2 regions of the Jutongia sp. genome follow, and region 2 is predicted to be linked to the other one. Evidence: riboswitches for the same ligand, from Rfam matches in the RefSeq annotation. Region 2 holds a riboswitch; the other holds the start of a gene.
The links. A riboswitch is a leader RNA that binds a small molecule or an ion and turns the genes downstream of it on or off. The one in region 2 is predicted to bind thiamine pyrophosphate.
Positions count from the first base shown of each region.

Region 1 (4,427 bases), on a different contig from region 2:
TTCCCACAAACGGCAGAAAAATACGGTATGCACAAATGATCTGACAAAGCTGCTTTTCATGAACATCCAGCGGATTGATCTTATCATTATTGATGATCGGACGAAGTCTTGGACAAGATAATGACATTTCCGCATGAGGATATTTTCGCTGCAGGAAATACACATGCAATGCACTCGCCAACGCATCCTTACGGAAATCCGACAGTCCGAGAAGTGCCGAAAAAGCTACGCCTCGCATGCCTCCGCGAAGCGCTCGCTCCTGTGCATCAAAACGATACGGCCAGACGCGTTTGTGCCCTAACAAATGCAGTGTTTCGTACTTATCCGCATCGTAGGTTTCCTGAAATACCGTCACATAATCGGCACCGCATTCATGAAGATAACGGTATTCGTCTGTGTTGACCGGATATATCTCCAGTCCGACCATGCGGAAATATTTCCGTGCCAGCCGGCATGCCTCGCCAATATATTTGACATCACTCTGTCCACGGCTCTCGCCGGTCAGAATCAGAATTTCTTCCATTCCGGAGTCAGCGATCACCTTCATTTCCTTTTCGATCTGCTCCATTGAAAGCTTCATGCGGTGAATATCATTGTAGCAGTTAAATCCGCAGTATACACAGTAGTTTTCGCAGTAATTGGCAATATAAAGTGGCGTAAAAAGATAAACTGTATTGCCAAAATGTTTGCTTGTCTCCCGGCGCGCACGCTGTGCCATCTGCTCCAGAAACGGCTCTGCTGCCGGCGATAAAAGAGCCTTGAAATCCTCGATCGAACATGTCTCATGCTCAAGCGCTGTTTTCACATCCTTCGCCGTGTAACCACTGTAATCAAATGCATTTACCTGCGACATTACCTTGTCACGCACGTCCGACTCGATAACCTCCATTCCCGGAAGGTATTCCATATGATCCTTTCTGGAAGAAGGATCATTTTCCAATTGATGTTTTTTGGCAAGCGCTGACTCTGAAAGACTTTCTGCGTCAATAAAAAATTGATTTTCCATGATCAACCTCCTAATCCCGTAAAAATCCGGTCAACGGATCGGATGCAGATGCACCTCGGGTCAGCACACGTCCAACACCGGCCAGATACGCCCTGCGGCCGGCTTCGATCGCGCTCTTAAATGCAGATGCCATCATCGGAAGATCACCGGCGGTGGCAAGTGCTGTGTTCGCCATGATCGCAGCCGCTCCCATCTCCATTGCCTCGCATGCCTGGGATGGTCGCCCGATACCGGCATCCACAATGATCGGAAGATCGATCTCATCGATCAGGATCTGAATAAATTCTTTGGTTGCCAATCCTTTATTGGAACCGATCGGCGACGCCAGCGGCATGATTGATGCAGCTCCGGCATTGACAAGATCCCGGGCCACATTCAGATCCGGATACATATACGGCATAACAACAAAACCTTCCTTTGCCAGAATCTCTGTTGCCTTGATCGTCTCCTCATTGTCAGGAAGAAGATATTTAGAATCACGCATGATCTCAATCTTAACAAAATCCCCACAGCCAAGTTCTCTTGCAAGACGTGCGATCCTGACTGCCTCCTCCGCATTTCTGGCACCACTTGTGTTCGGAAGAAGCGTTACATTTTCCGGAATATAATCGAGTATATTTTCCTGCTCCTTCGTATTCGCACGGCGAACCGCCAACGTAATGATCTGTGCTCCGGCATCCTTCACTGCAGCTTCGATCAGCTTCATGGAATACTTTCCGGAACCGAGAATAAAACGCGATTCAAATTCATGACCTCCAATGATCAGTTTATCGTTATTCATAATTATCTCCATTTCTCTCCGCCTGCCGGCTTTGAACCGCAGGCTCTCATTATTGTTTCTTTTATTCAATTTCATTTGCTAAAAGCCGCAGGATCGTGTGCGCTTCATGTGCCGCACAGACCATGACCCTGGCGCAGACAAGACCGATACCGTCATTCACATCACTGACCGTATCCCCGCACAGATAAAACCGGTCGGTGATCCGGCGTGTCTGAATCGTATTGGGACTTCCAAAACCTGCCATTCCGGATCCTGCGACAAGATATTTCTCCGGCATGTTCTCCAACACAAAATTGACGAGCATCGCCTTCGCTTCCGGAACATCAAATGCTTCGCAGACAACATCCGCTTCCTGCAAAAGCTCCTGTGCGTTCTCCTCCGAAATGCGGACGGCATGCGTCTCCAGCCGGATAAACGGATTGATCTCCCGCAGATTTTGCGCAAGAGCCTCCGTCTTATTCATACCAAGCTGGGATGCTTTATACTGCTGCCGGTTCAGATTCGTTACATCTACCCGGTCAAAATCGATCAGGATCAGCTTTCCGATGCCAGCGCGGGCAAGTGCAATGGCAACATTCGAGCCAAGTCCACCCAGACCGCATACCGCAACCACGGCACGACTAAATTTCTCCTGCCGCTCTTTTCCATGACGCGCATTCAGCGCCCCCATCCATTCTTCCTGTGTAAGCATTGATCAGCCCCCTCCCACGAAGCTGACAACCTCTACCGTGTCGCCATCCTCAAATGTCGTTTCCTCATACTGTGCCTTAAATACGATCTCGCCGTTGCGCTCTACTGCAACTCTTTTGGGATTATAATCAGTCGATGCCAGATATTCTGTTACCGTCATACCTGCCACATCCCGGTCTTCCCCGTTGATCTTTACCATGTATTCACCTCCAAAAATAAGTACAAAGCAGCCGCCTTTTCTGCCACGATAACTTCCACGAAAACAAAAAGAAAGCCACCGATTTGGCAGCTTTCTGTGCATACTTTGCTATAAATGTATCAAGCATTCCTACGTTGGCATTATCCAAATCAGGTTCCCGGTCGAAGGTCACACCTTCCTCTCAGCCTGTCCTACAAGCTCCCGTATGATATATAATAACTCCGCCATGCGCCAAAAACGCACACGGATATATGAAAGTGCAAGGATCAGTTGCGAGCTGCTCCTGATCCTCACATTTTTATTATACGTCTTTCCATGTCTGTTTGCAACCACAGATTATCATCCCCGGTCCGGCAGGCTTCTCATCCCCACCCGGACACACTCTGATGCCGGTATATGCTCACCATCAGACTGTACATAAACAATGCTTCCACCACACGTCCGTAATCCATATAGCCCAGAGTTTCCAGCAATGGGATCAAGAGCACCTGATGGTTGCCCGGTGTCAGTGTAAACAGCTCCGCCAGCGCATAAAGCATCTGGCAGACATATAAAAGACCAATTCCTGCTCCCATCAGCTTTCCTGCCGGGTTCGTCTGTCTCCACGCCTTTTTCATCAGCCAGATCGTGAACGCGATCAAAGCAGCCAGCATAAGCAGCGCCGGAAGGATTCCCACATAGCCGATCAGACTTCCCAGATCACCCGCTGCCAGATAAGTAAACAGCGGACTGCTTTCGGTCATCTTTCCTCCCTGCATGGTGCCCTGAAGCCCCTGACGCATTCCCTCGCTCATGCCGATCCATTTCGCACCACGGATCGCCCGTATCGGATACATGATATCTTCCCCCAGAGAAGCGCTTCCTCCAACCTCTTTCCACAATGCAACATACGCTTTTCTCCGTTTTTCCGAAAATAAGAGAAACATTCTGTTCCATCCGGCACTCGTATAATAGGTACTCCATTTGCCCTGGCAGACCACATAAAGATAAAAAGCATGGTATGCCAGTTTGGCTGCCACAAAACACCCTGCCGCTGCCAGAGTCGTTTTCTTCTTCGGAAGCGGAATAACGTTCGCCCAGACCGCCATCACAAACATACTAAAAAGGATAACAGCTAACAGCCAGAAGCCAAAGTTGCTCCAGGCATAGACCCCCGTCTGGGTGTATTCCCAGTCAAATACCAGAAGAAGTGGCAGGATCAAGCCCCCCAAAGACAATGCAAGCTGATGCTTTTTCCCCTTCAGCCAGCTTAAGAGAAGTCCGTAAATTGGGACATATAACCAGTAATAATACCCTGTGTTCCAGCGATTGATCTGTGGCAGCACCCGCATAACCGCTGTCTGAACCGACTCCGGCACAATCCCCCCGGACACTCTTTGTACGATCGGCAGTGCTAAAAATACAACTGCGATCCATCCCGCCGCTTTCTGCAGCTTCATGTACGGAAAATGGGACACTACCACCAAAATTCCTACACTGACGATCAGATTCCCCCAAAATAATATCGTCACTGCAGATTTCGGCTCACCGATCAGCTCACTGAGCACTTCATAATAGTCCTTCTGCATGAAATAACTGAACACCGCACAGACTGCCACAATGAAAATGATTCCGGACAACGGGATCCGGATATTCTTCGGACGATGGATCTCATCCAGCTGTTTCCCCACTTCAACCGGATCGCCCATCTGTTCCACCGCATAACTCTCTGCCTCGTCCGGATCCATCCCCTTTGAGATCTGATACTCCGT
Region 1 is NZ_DBLXSO010000002.1:26,774-31,200, forward strand. Features, by position in the region: gene thiH (2-iminoacetate synthase ThiH) at 1-1,006, opposite strand, end outside; gene ACZLMD_RS00615 (thiazole synthase) at 1,017-1,787, opposite strand; gene thiF (thiamine biosynthesis protein ThiF) at 1,849-2,478, opposite strand; gene thiS (sulfur carrier protein ThiS) at 2,482-2,676, opposite strand; TPP riboswitch at 2,787-2,891, opposite strand; gene ACZLMD_RS00630 (permease prefix domain 1-containing protein) at 3,039-4,427, opposite strand, start outside.
Region 1: it holds a riboswitch for thiamine pyrophosphate, as region 2 does, so the genes downstream of both, thiS (sulfur carrier protein ThiS) here and thiC (phosphomethylpyrimidine synthase ThiC) in region 2, are expected to answer to the same signal.

Region 2 (4,427 bases):
ACCATAAAAGAAGCCGGACTTTATATTTTCGACATGGATGGGACGCTTCTTGATTCCATGGGAGAATGGACACACCTTGGACGCAGCTTTCTGCTGTCCAGGCAGATCCAGCCTCCTGAGAATCTGGAGGACATCATCGAAACAATGACAATGGATGAATCCGCTGCCTATTTCCGGACACTCGGCGTCTCCGGAGACATTGCCTCGATCAATCATGATGTCATGCAATTGATCCATGATTCTTACCGGCTGCAGATCCCATTAAAACCCGGGGTACTTTCTTTACTGAAAAATCTGTCCACCAAAAAGGACAGTATCCTCTGCGTCCTGACAACCTCAGAGCGCGACTGCGCTGAGAATGCCTTTCGACGTCTTGGAATACTGTCCTATTTTAAGGACATACATACCAGCTTTGAAATCGGTCTCGGTAAACGCACCGGCGATATTTACAAGTATGTATGTGATCTTTATCAGGTACCACCTTCGAATACGGTTGTCTTCGAGGATGCTCCTTATGCCATCCATGCTGCCAAAGAAGCCGGATGTTATGTTTATGCTGTTCCGGAGGAAACCTACCGCGCAGACTGGGAGGACTGTGTAAACACAGCCGATGATGTATTCCAGCCATGATCAAGCGGTCCGTTTCCATGACCCAGTTCAAGTCCTGTGGACATGGCACCGCGCACATATTCCTTGGCACGTCCCACGGATTCTTCCAATGAGTAACCAAGCGCAAGTCCGCTTGCGATCGCAGAGGACAGGGTGCAACCGGTCCCGTGTGTATTGCTGCATTCAATGCGCTCTGCCGGAAACCATACCGGTTCACCCACATATAACAGATCATCCGCTGCCTGCTGCATATGACCGCCCTTTAAGAGTACCTGACAGCTATATCGCTGCCACAGCTTCTTCGCCGCAGCTTCCATGTCGAAGACGGTTGTGATGCAGTTCTCCGGTACCGGTTCACTGCTCTGTAAATGTTCCTCTTCAGTCTGGATCGTCCCTGCAAGAATCGCCTGTATCTCCGGAATGTTGGGCGTCACAAGCTCAGCCATCGGAAACAGTCGTTCCAGCATCAAACGTTCCCCTTCCGGCTCCAGAAGACATCGTCCGCTCGTCGATACCATGACCGGATCTAATACAATATGGGAGGGCTGATATTCTTCAAGCAGATCAGCCACCGCCTCCACAGCTTCTGCGGTAGAAAGCATGCCGATCTTAACGGCATCCGGCTTAATATCCTTAAGCACCGCTTCCAACTGCAGACGAATCATTTCGCCGGTTACGCTCTGCACGCCGGTCACACCGCATGTGTTTTGTGCCGTCACTGCCGTGATCACACTCATACCGTATACACCAAATGCAGACATTGTCTTTAAATCTGCCTGTATTCCGGCGCCTCCACTTGAATCCGAACCGGCAATTGTCAATACAACCGATAATTTTTTCATTTTATTCATCGAAAATTGATACAATCTCCCCGTCCAAAATCTTGTTCATATTCTTTACTGCACAGAAGTTACCACACATAGAGCAGGTATCCTCCTTCTCCGGAGCTGCCTCGGCACGGTATCTTCTCGCCTTCTCCGGATCAATCGAAAGCTCAAAGGTCTTCTCCCAGTCAAGGGCGCGGCGGGCTGCTGCCATCTCATCATCCCAGTCTCTTGCACCCGGAAGTCCCTTCGCAATATCAGCGGCATGCGCTGCGATCTTGGAAGCAATGATTCCTTCCTTTACATCGTTCAGATCCGGCAAACGCAGGTGCTCAGCCGGTGTTACATAGCACAGGAAGGATGCGCCATAAGTTGCTGCGATTGCCCCACCGATTGCAGAAGTAATATGATCATAGCCCGGTGCAATATCCGTAACGAGAGGTCCAAGTACATAAAATGGTGCTCCCTTACAGATTGTCTTCTGAATCTCCATATTCGCTTTGATCTGATCAAGCGGCATATGACCCGGTCCCTCGATCATAACCTGAACATCCTTTTCCCAGGCACGTCTTGTCAGCTCACCAAGTGTGATCAGCTCCTGAATCTGGGAAACATCGGATGCATCCTTCAAACAGCCCGGACGACATGCATCACCAAGGCTCATCGTAACATCATATTCTCTGCAGATATCCAGCACTTCATCATAATACTCGTAGAATGGATTCTCATTACCGGTCATCTCCATCCATGCATAAATGATGGAACCGCCACGGGATACGATGTTCATCAGACGTTTATCCTGACGGAAATGACGTGCTGTTTCCTTATTGACGCCACAGTGGATCGTCATGAAATCAACGCCGTCCTCCGCATGCATTCTGACAATGTCGAGCCACTCCTTCGCGGTGATCTCCTTTAATGCCTTGTGATAATATACGACTGCATCATAAATCGGTACGGTACCGATCGTTGCCGGACACTCTGCCGTCAGCTTGCGGCGAAACTTCTGTGTATCTCCGCTGGAGCTTAAGTCCATGATCGCCTCTGCTCCCATATCAACGGCACTCTTGACCTTTTCCATCTCCATGTCAAGATCAGTCCAGTCACGGGATGTTCCAAGATTGACATTGATCTTTGTGCGAAGCGCACTTCCGATTCCGTTCGGTTCAAGTACCTTGTGGTTCTTATTCGCCGGGATGATTGCCTGCCCCTTTGCGATCAGGTCACGAAGTACCTCCACATCCATTTTCTCTTTGGCAGCAACCTTCTCCATTTCCGGAGTGATGATATTCTTCCTTGCTGCATCCATCTGTGTTGTGTAATCCATAATCTACCTCACTTCTTCCTTTTTAACTGACTCAGACTTTGCGCACTCAGTATATAACTGTGGTCATAAAAATATTATGGTGCACGTTTTAATTTTTAATAATAGCTGTGCGAAGTTTGAGTAACTCATAATAAAATAAACATACGCCCGGGAGCATTTTCGTATATCGCGGATGACACATTTCCATACAAAAAGTGCTCCGGATATATTCATCTGAAGCACTGTAATTTGTAAGAATATGATGTTATACAAAGCAAATCTATCTTCCTACGCCGGAATTATCCGAATCAGGTTCATGGGTCGGACATCTTTCGTCCCTCTCAGCCGTAACAGCTCCCCAGACAAATTATCTCTTTTAGTATAGTGAGGGTCACGCTGTCTGTCAAGCATACAAAAGAAGAATCCATTCATTTACAATTTATCAATTTCATGTACACCTGCACAAAATTGCAAAATTATAACAGCTGAAATCCCACAATTCCGATAATACAGACAATTCCACCCAGCACACTGAGAAGATCGTGCTCCTCTTCTTTTCTGGCAATGCCCCAGAAGAAAAGCACCACAAGGATCATCGGCTGGATGAAGGAATAATTAGCAAGGCTTACCGCGATCACGGCATTCTCGCCAAGCAAACCCGCAACATTCGGAATCTTGGTCAGAACGACAAACAGACCTCCGTTTCTCTTTTCCTTAAAGAGCCGAACCGGATGTACCACCGGTAAAAGGATCAGAGCAAGAAGGATCAATGCAAAATAAAGACACATTGTTGAGGATATGTACGGCTCTGCCGCTGCGATCACAAAACCATAGCCGTATTTCGCCGCCAGATAGACAATGAGCGGAAGAAGAATTTTCCCATAATGAATGGTTTTTCTGCCCGCCTGTGCGATCAGTATAAGGCCGACTACCGTCACTGCAATAAATGCAAGACGCACCCACGAAAACACCTGTGTCTTCATGGCAATGTCCGTAAAATAGGACGCAAACAGGCAAATTCCAAGCCATGCCTTTAATTCAAACGCCGACATATCCCGAAGGATCAGTGCTGACATCTGAAACTCCAGCATCTTGGAAGCGGTCAACAGAAGGATCGCTGCCACTGCCGGCAGCCCCCACACAACGTGCGTATCAACAAACGGCAACGTAAATGTCATAAATACCGCAGTTGCTGCTGCCATCAGGAATGTCAGTTCATTACCATTAAATTTAATCTTGGCAACTGCATATTTATCACTCAGCGAACAGATCGTGTAGCACAAAACTACCATTAACATTAATAACATAATATTCCGATATTCCTTTCTCAGCCCGCAGCCGTACTCCACAGGCGTAGTGTCTTCATTCCTGTTTCGTCGGTAACAGGAAAACAGAGACAAACTTTTCGATTGCCGGAAAATCTGTCCCTGCTTTTATCTTGTGATGTTGAGGGAAAAATATATGCCCCCTGCAGCATCTTATTCCGCTATATTATTACTGATTCGACATTGCAATCAGCTCCTGCAGCATCTTCGGAAGCTCCGTCTCCATGTTCTCATCGGAGAACTGGCAGGTTCCTACTGCCTTATGACCACCACCGCCGTACTTGAGCATCAGGCTTCCGACATTGACATTAGAGGTCTTATTCAAAATGCTGTAGCCAACTGCTGCAGAACATCCTGCACCGC
Region 2 is NZ_DBLXSO010000008.1:23,373-27,799, forward strand. Features, by position in the region: gene ACZLMD_RS02995 (HAD family hydrolase) at 1-630, shown strand, start outside; gene thiD (bifunctional hydroxymethylpyrimidine kinase/phosphomethylpyrimidine kinase) at 573-1,451, opposite strand; gene thiC (phosphomethylpyrimidine synthase ThiC) at 1,453-2,760, opposite strand; TPP riboswitch at 3,008-3,110, opposite strand; gene ACZLMD_RS03010 (hypothetical protein) at 3,216-4,046, opposite strand; gene ACZLMD_RS03015 (exopolyphosphatase) at 4,234-4,427, opposite strand, start outside.